Regions from separate parts of the Streptomyces sp. NPDC005706 genome, predicted to be linked through region 2. Evidence: riboswitches for the same ligand, from Rfam matches in the RefSeq annotation. Region 2 holds a riboswitch; each other region holds the start of a gene.
The links. Region 2 has a riboswitch for thiamine pyrophosphate ahead of thiC (phosphomethylpyrimidine synthase ThiC). Riboswitches for the same ligand answer to the same signal wherever they lie in the genome.
Positions count from the first base shown of each region.

Region 1: another riboswitch for thiamine pyrophosphate. It lies ahead of thiO (glycine oxidase ThiO); the one in region 2 lies ahead of thiC (phosphomethylpyrimidine synthase ThiC).
Region 3: another riboswitch for thiamine pyrophosphate. It lies ahead of ABZ478_RS29570 (thiamine ABC transporter substrate-binding protein); the one in region 2 lies ahead of thiC (phosphomethylpyrimidine synthase ThiC).

Region 1 covers NZ_JBEXYS010000009.1:27,845-31,112, forward strand. Annotated here, with positions in the region: gene thiS (sulfur carrier protein ThiS) at 1-142, opposite strand, end outside; gene thiO (glycine oxidase ThiO) at 145-1,305, opposite strand; TPP riboswitch at 1,303-1,414, opposite strand; gene ABZ478_RS17520 (hypothetical protein) at 1,467-1,817, shown strand; gene ABZ478_RS17525 (FAD-dependent oxidoreductase) at 1,850-3,082, shown strand; gene ABZ478_RS17530 (Rv2175c family DNA-binding protein) at 3,149-3,268, shown strand, end outside.
Region 2 covers NZ_JBEXYS010000016.1:158,808-162,075, reverse strand. Annotated here, with positions in the region: gene ABZ478_RS24815 (YibE/F family protein) at 1-1,371, opposite strand, end outside; TPP riboswitch at 1,443-1,616, shown strand; gene thiC (phosphomethylpyrimidine synthase ThiC) at 1,609-3,268, shown strand, end outside.
Region 3 covers NZ_JBEXYS010000025.1:47,159-50,426, forward strand. Annotated here, with positions in the region: gene ABZ478_RS29565 (iron ABC transporter permease) at 1-487, opposite strand, end outside; gene ABZ478_RS29570 (thiamine ABC transporter substrate-binding protein) at 535-1,620, opposite strand; TPP riboswitch at 1,701-1,808, opposite strand; gene rlmN (23S rRNA (adenine(2503)-C(2))-methyltransferase RlmN) at 1,832-2,938, opposite strand.

The sequences.
Region 1 (3,268 bases), on a different contig from region 2:
CCGCCCACCGCGCGCGCGGTACGACGGTCTCGTTGACGGCCGCGGCCACCCCGGAGGGTGCCACGGTCAGGGTCTTCACCAGCGCGTCCAGCGCGGTGCCCGGGGCGATCTCCCGGCGCTCGCCGTTGACCGAGACACAGATGCTCATGCGGGCTGCTCCACGAGTGCGGCGCCGAAGCGCTCCGGGGTGAACGGACGGGCTGTCTCCGGCAGCTCGCCGCCGGTCAGCAGCTCGGCCATGACGTCTCCGGTGACGGGAGTGAGCAGCACGCCGTTGCGGTAGTGCCCGGTGGCCAGCAGCAGCCCGTCGAGCCCGGACGGGCCGAGCAGCGGGGCGTTGTCGGGGGAACCGGGGCGCAGACCGGCCCGGGTCTCGGTCAGGGGCAGCTCGGTGATCCCCGGCACCAGCTCATGGGCGTCGCGCAGCAGCTCGTACACGCCTCCCGCGGTCACCGTGGTGTCCCAGCCCAGCTCCTCGCTGGTCGCGCCGACGACCAGCTCGCCGTTCTCCCGGGGCACCAGGTAGACCTGGCTGCCGCGCACCACCGCCCGCACGGTACGGCTCAGGAACGGCGCGTACCGCCGGGGCACGGTCAGCCGCAGCACCTGCCCCTTCACCGGCCGCACCGGGGGCAGCAGATCGTCCGGGACGCCCGCGAGACGCCCGCTGAGGCTGCCGCCGGCGAGCACCACCCGGCCCGCGCCCAGCCGGGTGCCGTCCGCCGCGGTGACCCCGGCGGCCCGGCCCCCGGCGACGTCGAGCCGCTCGGCCCAGCACCGGTGGAACACCACCCCGGCCCGCTCGCACGCGTCCACCAGGGCGGACGCCAGCCGTCGGGGGTCGATCTGGTGGTCGCCGTCGACCCGCAGCCCGCCCCGCACCCCGGGCGCGAGCATCGGTTCGAGGCGCCGGCACTCCCGCCCCGACAGCCACTCGGAGTCGAGCCCCGAGCGCCGCTGCAGGGCGTGCAGCTCCCGCAGATGGGCGCGGTCGTCCGAGTCGAGCGCCACGGCGAGCGTGCCGCAGCGCCGGTAGCCCAGGTCGTGACCGGTCAGTTCGGTCAGCTCGGCCGCGAAGTCCGGGTAGCGGCGGGCCGATTCCAGGTTGAGGGCGAGCAGTTTCTCCTCGCCGTAGTGCAGTTCGGTGACCGCGGCCAGCATCCCCGCAGCGACCCGCGCGGCTCCGCCGCCGGGCTCGGGGTCCACCACGGCCGTGGTGAGCCCGCGCTGCGCGGCACGCCAGGCCGTGACCAGGCCGATGATCCCGCCCCCGATGACGAGGACGTCGGACGTACGTGACGGCATGGGCGTCCAGCCCCTCCCTTCGCCGGCATGACCCGGATCAGGTTCGTACGGTCGGAGGCCGCCAGCCTCCCTCTCAGCCCGGTGCGTCCGGGCTCCCGCGAGTGCTTGTACGGTGGCCACCCTAGCCCTCGGCCCCCCGACCCCGTAAGGAGCCCCGCCCCATGGCCCGCTCGCTCGACGGACTCTTCCTCGCCCCGGTGGCGGACCAGGCCCCGGGTCAGGTGGGTACGCGCACCCGCTTCGCCTACCACGAGCAAGGCGGCGAGATCTGGGCCGAGTACGCGGGCGGCGACGTGGTGCGCGGCCATCTGGTCGGCACCCGGGAGGGCGACCGGCTGGACTTCCGTTACGTACAGCTCAAGCAGGACGGGACCACCTCCTCGGGGCACTGCGTGTCGACGGTCGTGGAGCTGCCCGACGGGCGGGTGCGGCTGGAGGAGACCTGGGAGTGGGAGTCGCAGGAGGGCGCCGGGACCAGCGTCGTGGAGCAGGTCACCGAGCACGCCCGCTGACTGACGTTCCGTCAGTTGTCTAAGGTGATCGGGTGAGCGAGCAGACAGCACAGCAGGACACGCCGCCGCGGCGGCGCGTGGTGGTCGCCGGCGCGGGCATGGCCGGGGTGCAGACCGCGGTGGCCCTGCGGGAACAGGGCTTCACGGGCACCGTCACCCTGATCGGCGCCGAGCCCCACCAGCCCTACGACCGGCCGCCGCTGTCCAAGGCCGTGCTCCTCGGCACGGCCGAGGGCTCCGCCTTCGACGTGGACTTCGAGTCCCTCGGCATCGAACTCAGGCTCGGCTGCGAGGCGCTGGGTGTGCGCCCCGCCGACCACGAACTGGACACCGAGGCCGGTCCCGTGCCGTACGACGTCCTGGTCCTCGCCACCGGCGCCGAGCCGGTCACACTGCCCGGCACCGAGGGCGTGCCCGGCGTGCACCTGCTGCGCACCCTGGACGACGCCGAGCGGCTGCGGCCGGTGCTGGCCCGGCAGCACGACATCGTGGTCGTCGGCGCGGGCTGGATCGGCGCCGAGTTCGCCACCGCCGCCCGCGAGGCGGGCTGCGCCGTGACCGTCGTGGAGGCCGCCGACCGGCCGCTCGCCGGCGCGCTGCCCGCCGAGGTCGCCGCGCCCATGACCGCCTGGTACGCCGACAGCGGCGCCGAACTGCGCACGGACGCGCGCGTGGAGCGCGTGGAACCGGGTGCGGTGCTGCTCGACGACGGCACCCGGCTGCCCGCGGACGCCGTCGTGGTCGGCATCGGCGCCCGCCCCGCCACCGCCTGGCTGGCCGGCTCCGGCATCGAGCTGGGCCCGCAGGGCGAGATCCTCGCCGACGACCGGCTGCGCGCCTCCGCCGAGGACGTGTACGCCGTCGGCGACTGCGCCTCCTTCCCGTCCGCCCGCTACGGCGCCCGGCTGCTGGTCCACCACTGGGACAACGCCCTGCAGGGGCCGCGCACGGTCGCCGCGAACATCCTCGGCGAGATCCCCGCGGTCTACGACCCGGTGCCGTACTTCTGGTCGGAGCAGTTCGGCCGGTTCGTCCAGTACGCGGGCCACCACGCCGCCGCCGACCGCATGGTGTGGCGCGGCGAGCCGGACGGCCCCGCCTGGTCCGTCTGCTGGCTGCGCGAGGACCGGCTGGTGGCCCTGCTGGCCGTGGGCCGGCCCCGCGACCTGGCCCAGGGCCGGCGGCTGATCGAGACGGGCCGCCGCATGGACCCCGAGGTCCTGGCCGACCCGGCGCGGCCCCTGAAGAGCGCCACCCTCGACTAGGGGGGTGGCCCCCACGCGGACCGGCCTGGCTTCCGACTGTCGGTGACGGATGGCAGGCTAGATCCCGTGACCGAGATTGACGCAAAGATCGATGCACTCGTCCCCGGCTGGCTCACCCTCCCCGACATCGCCGAACGGCTCGATGTCGAGGTGACGCGCGTGCGGCAGCTGGTCAAGGAGGGCCAG
Region 2 (3,268 bases):
GCGCCGCCGCCCCCTGCCGCCTCGCGCCGGAACGGGATGCGCACCGGAGCCACCGGCACCGGCCGGCCCGGGGCGGTCGGCCGACACCACCAGGGCGGCGAGGGCAGTGGTGACCGGAACCGAGGCGACCAGCCCGATCGAGCCCACCAGCGTGCGCACGATCTCCTCGGCCACCAGCTCGCTGTTGGCCACCGCGCCCACGCTGCTCTGCGCGATCGAGAACAGCAGGAGCAGCGGCAGGGCGGCACCGGCGTAGGCGAGCACAAGCGTGTTGACGACCGAGGCGATGTGGTCGCGGCCGATCCGGATGCCCGCCCGGTACAGGTCGCGCCAGCCCATCGCCGGATTCGCCTCGTGCAGCTCCCAGACCGCCGACGTCTGGGTCACCGTCACATCGTCCAGGACACCCAGCGAACCGATGATGACTCCGGCCAGCAGCAGACCGCTCATGTCTATCGACGGAAACAGACCGTGGATCAGACCGGTGCTGTCGTCCGTGTTGCCGGTCAACGCGGCCCAGTCGATGAACCCGGAGCCGAGAACGCCGATCAGCAGCAGGGAGGCCAGGGTGCCGAGCACCGCGACCGATGTACGCGCTGAAAGGCCATGGCACATGTAGAGCGCGATGAGCATGATCGCGCTAGCCCCGACGACGGCCACGAGCAGCGGATTCGAGCCCTGAAGGATCGCGGGCAGGATGAAGAACGTCAGCACCAGGAAGCTCACGGCCAGCGCGACCAGGGCCATGACCCCGCGCATCCGTCCCACCACGACGACGGCGAGCGCGAAGATGCCCGCGAGCAGCGCCATGGGGAACTTCCGGTTCACATCGGTCACGGAGTACTGCAGGTCCTTGGGCGCCGAGGGCTCGTAGGCGACCACGACCTTCTCGCCCTGGTGCAACTGCCGTGACTGGTCCGGCTGCACGATCTCGGTGAAGGTCCGGCCCTCGTCCTTGCCGGTGTCGACCCGGATCGTCGCCTTCCTGCAGGTGCCCTTCGCCTCGTTCTGTGCCGAGCCGTCACCTGGAGCGGAGGTGCCGCCCGCCGCCGTACCGCCCGATGCGTTGACCGACTTGCAGCTCAGCTCGACCACCTGGGTGACCGTGGCCTGCTGTGTCTGCCGGTCGAAGCCGACACCGGTGCGCTCGTGCGACGGAGCTCCTCCGGGCCACAGAATCATCAGGCCGACCACGACGGCGGCGGTGAACGGGACGAGGATCGCCGCGATGACCTTGCGCAGGTGCTTCGAAACGGGCGCGGCGGGCCCATGGCTGTGACCGTGTGAGTGGCCATGACCATGGCCTGGTTCGGAGCCCCCTTGACGCGGCGGCTCGGAGGGCGGGTAGGGGTGCTGTTCCGTCGTGGTCACCGCCCGATCATCGCAAGAACGAAGGGGGCCCTCTGTTCACCGCGCCCGAACTGACGCTAGCGTGGAGGCACCTTTGCACACGCGGGAGCTCGGAGCACCGGGCTGAGAGGGCGCTGACCTCCGTATACGCGATGTTTCACGTGGAACGTCATTTCCCGGGAGACATCCGAAGTCGGAAACCGCTGCGTCGACCGCCGAACCTGTTACCGGGTAATGCCGGCGTAGGGAGTAGGTCTCATGACCAACAAGGACGCACGCACGCCTGCCTCCGCTCAGGACGAGAAGTCCCAGGAGGCCGGAAAGTCCATCGGCTGGCACAAGGCGTACGTCGAGGGTTCACGCCCCGACCTCTGTGTGCCGGTCCGTCAAGTGCACCTCACCAACGGGCAGTCGGTCACGCTGTACGACACATCGGGCCCGTACACCGATCCACTCGTCGACACCGATGTCCGCCGAGGGCTGTCGGCGCTGAGGGAGAACTGGATCATCGCCCGCGGTGACACCGAGGAGTACGCGGGCCGCCCCGTCCGACCAGAGGACGACGGGATCAAGCACACCTCGCCGCGTGGCGGGCTGCGCAACCTGGACGCGGTGTTCCCCGGGCGCCCGCGTCAGCCGCGCCGCGGCCGTGAGGGTCAGGCGGTCACCCAGCTCGCGTACGCGCGCAGGGGTGAGGTCACGCCCGAGATGGAGTACGTGGCCATCCGGGAGAACGTCTCTCCCGAGGTGGTCCGTGAGGAGATCGCGGCGGGCCGCGCGGTATTGCCGGCCAACGTGAACCACCCGGAGATCGAGCCGATGATCATCGGTAAGGGCTTCCTGGTGAAGGTCAACGCCAACATCGGCAACTCCGCGGTCACCTCCTCGATCGAGGAGGAGGTCGAGAAGATGACCTGGGCGACCCGCTGGGGCGCCGACACGGTCATGGACCTCTCCACCGGCCGCAACATCCACACCACCCGCGAGTGGGTGCTGCGCAACTCCCCCGTGCCCATCGGCACCGTCCCGCTCTACCAGGCGCTGGAAAAGGTCGACGGCAGGGCCGAGGAACTGACCTGGGAGATCTACAAGGACACCGTGATCGAGCAGGCCGAGCAGGGCGTGGACTACATGACCGTCCACGCCGGCGTGCGCCTGCCGTATGTGCCGCTCACCGCCAACCGCAAGACCGGCATCGTCTCGCGGGGCGGCTCGATCATGGCCGCGTGGTGCCTGGCGCACCACAAGGAGTCGTTCCTGTACGAGAACTTCGAGGAGCTCTGCGAGATCCTCGCCGCCTACGACGTCACGTACTCGCTGGGCGACGGTCTGAGGCCGGGCTCGATCGCGGACGCCAACGACGAGGCGCAGTTCGCGGAGTTGCGCACGCTCGGGGAACTCAACCGGATCGCCAGGCGTTTCAACGTACAGACCATGATCGAGGGCCCGGGCCACGTCCCGATGCACAAGATCAAGGAGAACATCGACCTTCAGCAGGAGATCTGCGATGAAGCTCCGTTCTATACGCTCGGCCCGCTGACCACGGACATCGCGCCGGCGTACGACCACATCACCTCCGGTATCGGCGCCGCGATGATCGCCTGGTGGGGCACGGCGATGCTCTGCTACGTCACGCCCAAGGAGCACCTGGGCCTGCCCAACCGTGACGACGTCAAGACCGGGGTCATCACCTACAAGATCGCCGCCCATGCGGCGGACCTCGCCAAGGGGCACCCGGGCGCGCAGGAGTGGGACGACGCGCTGTCCGACGCCCGCTTCGAGTTCCGGTGGGAGGACCAGTTCAACCTCGCCCTGGACCCCGACACGGCACGGGAGTTCCACGACGAGACCCTGCCGGCCGAACCCGCCAAGACGGCCCACTTCTGCTCCATGTGCGGGCCGAAGTTCTGCAGCATGA
Region 3 (3,268 bases), on a different contig from region 2:
CCAGCATCCGCGCGGCCTGCTCCTGCCGGGGGTCGAGCTGGGCCCACAGCCCGCCGACGGTCCGTACGACGACCGCGTAGTTGAAGAAGACGTGCGCCAGCAGGATCGCCCACACGGTGGTGTCCAGCCGTACGCCCCACAGGTCGTCGAGCAGCCCGCCGCGTCCGACCAGCGCCAGGAACGCCGTGCCCACGACGACGGTCGGCAGCACGAACGGGACCGTGACGACCGCCCGCAGCAGTTGTCTGCCGGGGAAGTCGAAGCGGGCGAAGACATGGGCGGCGGGCAGCGCGAGCAGCAGGGTGAGCGCGGTGGAGGCGAGCGCCTGCCAGGTGGTGAACCACAGCACGTGCCCGATGTCCGGCTGGGTGACGACGTCCGCCACCCGCCCGAACCGCCAGCCGCCGTCCGCCTTCAGCCCGCGCGCCACGATCGCGGCGACGGGCCAGGCGAAGAACACCGCGAAGAACGCGACGGGCAGGGCCATCAGCCCCAGCCGCGCCGCGCTCCCGCGCGCGGTGCCCTCGCGGGCCGTCACCTCAGTACGAGCGACGTCCACGACTTGACCCAGCTGTCACGGTTGGCGGCGATGGTGCCGGGGGCCATGGTCTCGGGGTCCTTGGCCTGCGGCCCGTACTTCGCGAAGTCCGGCGGCACCGCCGCGCCCTCGCGCACCGGGTAGACGAACATGTTGAGCGGCATGTCCTCCTGGAACTCCTTGGTGAGCAGGAAGTCCAGGAACGCCTTGCCTCCCTTGGTGTTCTTCGCGTTGCTCAGCAGGCCCGCGTACTCGGTCTGCCGGAAGCAGGTGCCCTGGGACACCCCGGTGGGGGCGGTGCTGGGCCGCTTCTTCGCGTAGATGACCTCGGCGGGCGGCGAGGAGGCGTACGACACCACCAGCGGCCGGTCGCCGCCGGCCTTCTTGCCCTCCGACGACCCGGAGAACTCCTGGTAGTAGGCCTGCTCCCAGCCGTCGACGACCTTGACGCCGTTGGCCTTGAGCTTCTTCCAGTAGTCCTGCCAGTCGTCGTTACCGAACTTGGCGGCGCTGCCCAGCAGGAAGCCGAGGCCCGGCGAGGAGGTGGCCGCGTTCTCGGTGACGAGGAGGTTCTTGTACGCCGGCTTGGCCAGGTCGGCGAAGGACTGCGGCGGGGTGAGCCTGTGCTCGCTGAACCAGGCCTTGTCGTAGTTGACGCAGATGTCGCCGGTGTCGACGGGCGTGACGCGGTGCTTGTCCTGGTCGACGCGGTACTGGGGCAGCACCTGGTCGGACCCCTTCGGCTGGTAGGACTGGAACAGCCCGTTGTCCAGGGCGCGGGAGAGCAGCGTGTTGTCGACGCCGAAGAAGACGTCGCCCTGCGGGTTGTCCTTGGTCAGCAGCGCCTTGTTGACCGCCTGCCCGGCGTCGCCGCTCTTGAGGACCTTGACCTTGTATCCGGACTTCTTCTCGAAGTCCTTCATGACGCTCTTCGAGACGAGCCAGGAGTCGTGGCTGACGAGGGTCACGGTTTCGGAGTCCGCGGCGGAGCCCTTGGCGTCGCCCGACCCGCACCCGGTCAGCACGGGCAGGGCGACGAGACCGAGCCCGGCGGCCACGGCCACGAGGGTCTTGTTGTGCACTGGATGTCCTCCTGGGGTTGGCCAGGAAGAGACGCGGCCCTGCCCGGGCTCCACGAGGGAGCCCGGGCAGGGCGCAACAGCTTGAGTGGTGACCGAACTTCCTACCCAGAATGACCTGGGCGAGGTTCAGAGGGTCTGCGGCCCGGTTGCCGCACTCTCAGCGCTGTGGCGCTCCCCTGTCGGAATATGCAGATGTGTTGACGTGGCCAGATTATCGCTCGGTCGCCGCGAGCTGACCACAGGCCCCGTCGATCTCCTGCCCCCGGGTGTCCCGGATCGTGACCGGTACACCATGGGCCGCGATGGCCTCCACGAACGCCTTCTCGTCCTCGGGCCGCGAGGCGGTCCACTTGGAGCCCGGCGTCGGGTTCAGCGGGATGAGGTTGACGTGCACGGGCTTGCCCCTGAGCAGCCGGCCGAGCCGGTCACCGCGCCAGGCCTGGTCGTTGATGTCCCGGATCAGCGCGTACTCGATGGACAGCCGGCGCCCGGACTTCGCGGAGTACTCGAACCCGGCGTCCAGCACCTCGCGCACCTTCCACCGCGTGTTCACGGGGACGAGGGTGTCGCGCAGTTCGTCGTCGGGCGCGTGCAGGGAGATCGCGAGCCGGCACTTGAAGCCCTCGTCGGAGAACCGGTGGATGGCCGGGACCAGCCCGACCGTCGACACGGTGATGCCGCGCTGCGACAGCCCGAGCCCGTCGGGAGCGGGGTCGGTCAGCGCCCGGACGGCACCCACGACCCGCTTGTAGTTGGCGAGCGGCTCGCCCATGCCCATGAAGACGATGTTGGACAGCCGCGCGGGCCCGCCCGGCACCTCTCCGTCCCGCAGCGCCCGCATCCCGTCCACGATCTGGTGCACGATCTCCGCGGTGGACAGGTTCCGGTCGAGACCGGCCTGCCCGGTCGCGCAGAACGGGCAGTTCATCCCGCACCCGGCCTGCGAGCTGATGCACATGGTGACCCGGTCCGGGTACCGCATCAGCACGGATTCCACGAGCGTGCCGTCGAACAGCCGCCACAGCGTCTTGCGGGTCGTCCCCTCGTCGGTCGACAGATGCCGCACGACGGTCATCAGCTCGGGCAGCAGCGCTTCGCGCAGTCTGCCGCGCGCGGCGGCGGGGATGTCGGTCCACTCCGCCGGGTCGTGCGCGTACCGCGCGAAGTAGTGCTGCGACAGCTGCTTGGCACGGAACGGCTTCTCACCCATCTCGGCCACGGCGTCCTTGCGCTCGGCGGGCGTGAGATCGGCGAGATGCCGCGGCGGCTTCTTGGCTCCGCGGGGGGCGACGAAAGTGAGTTCTCCGGGCTTAGGCATGGCTGTACCAGTGTCGCAGATCCAAAAGGGTGACCTGCGGCTGCCGGTCGCTACGACTGTCATTAGTAGGCGTCACCGGTCGCCACTGAGCGGCCTCGGACGGCCCAGGGACGGCCCAGCGGGTGGGGCCGTGCGCCCTGGTTGAGCTGCCCCTGTCTCTCGTTCCGGTCCACTCACGCGCAGCAGATCGTCCATGGCGCTACGTGCAGCCACCACGAAAGTGTCGATGCAGTCATGCAGGCCGGAGTGGACCTCGAACCACGAATCGACGGGCGTCTCCTCGCCTGGCCCACTACGACTTCCGTCCTCCCGCCAACGCCGCAGCGTTCG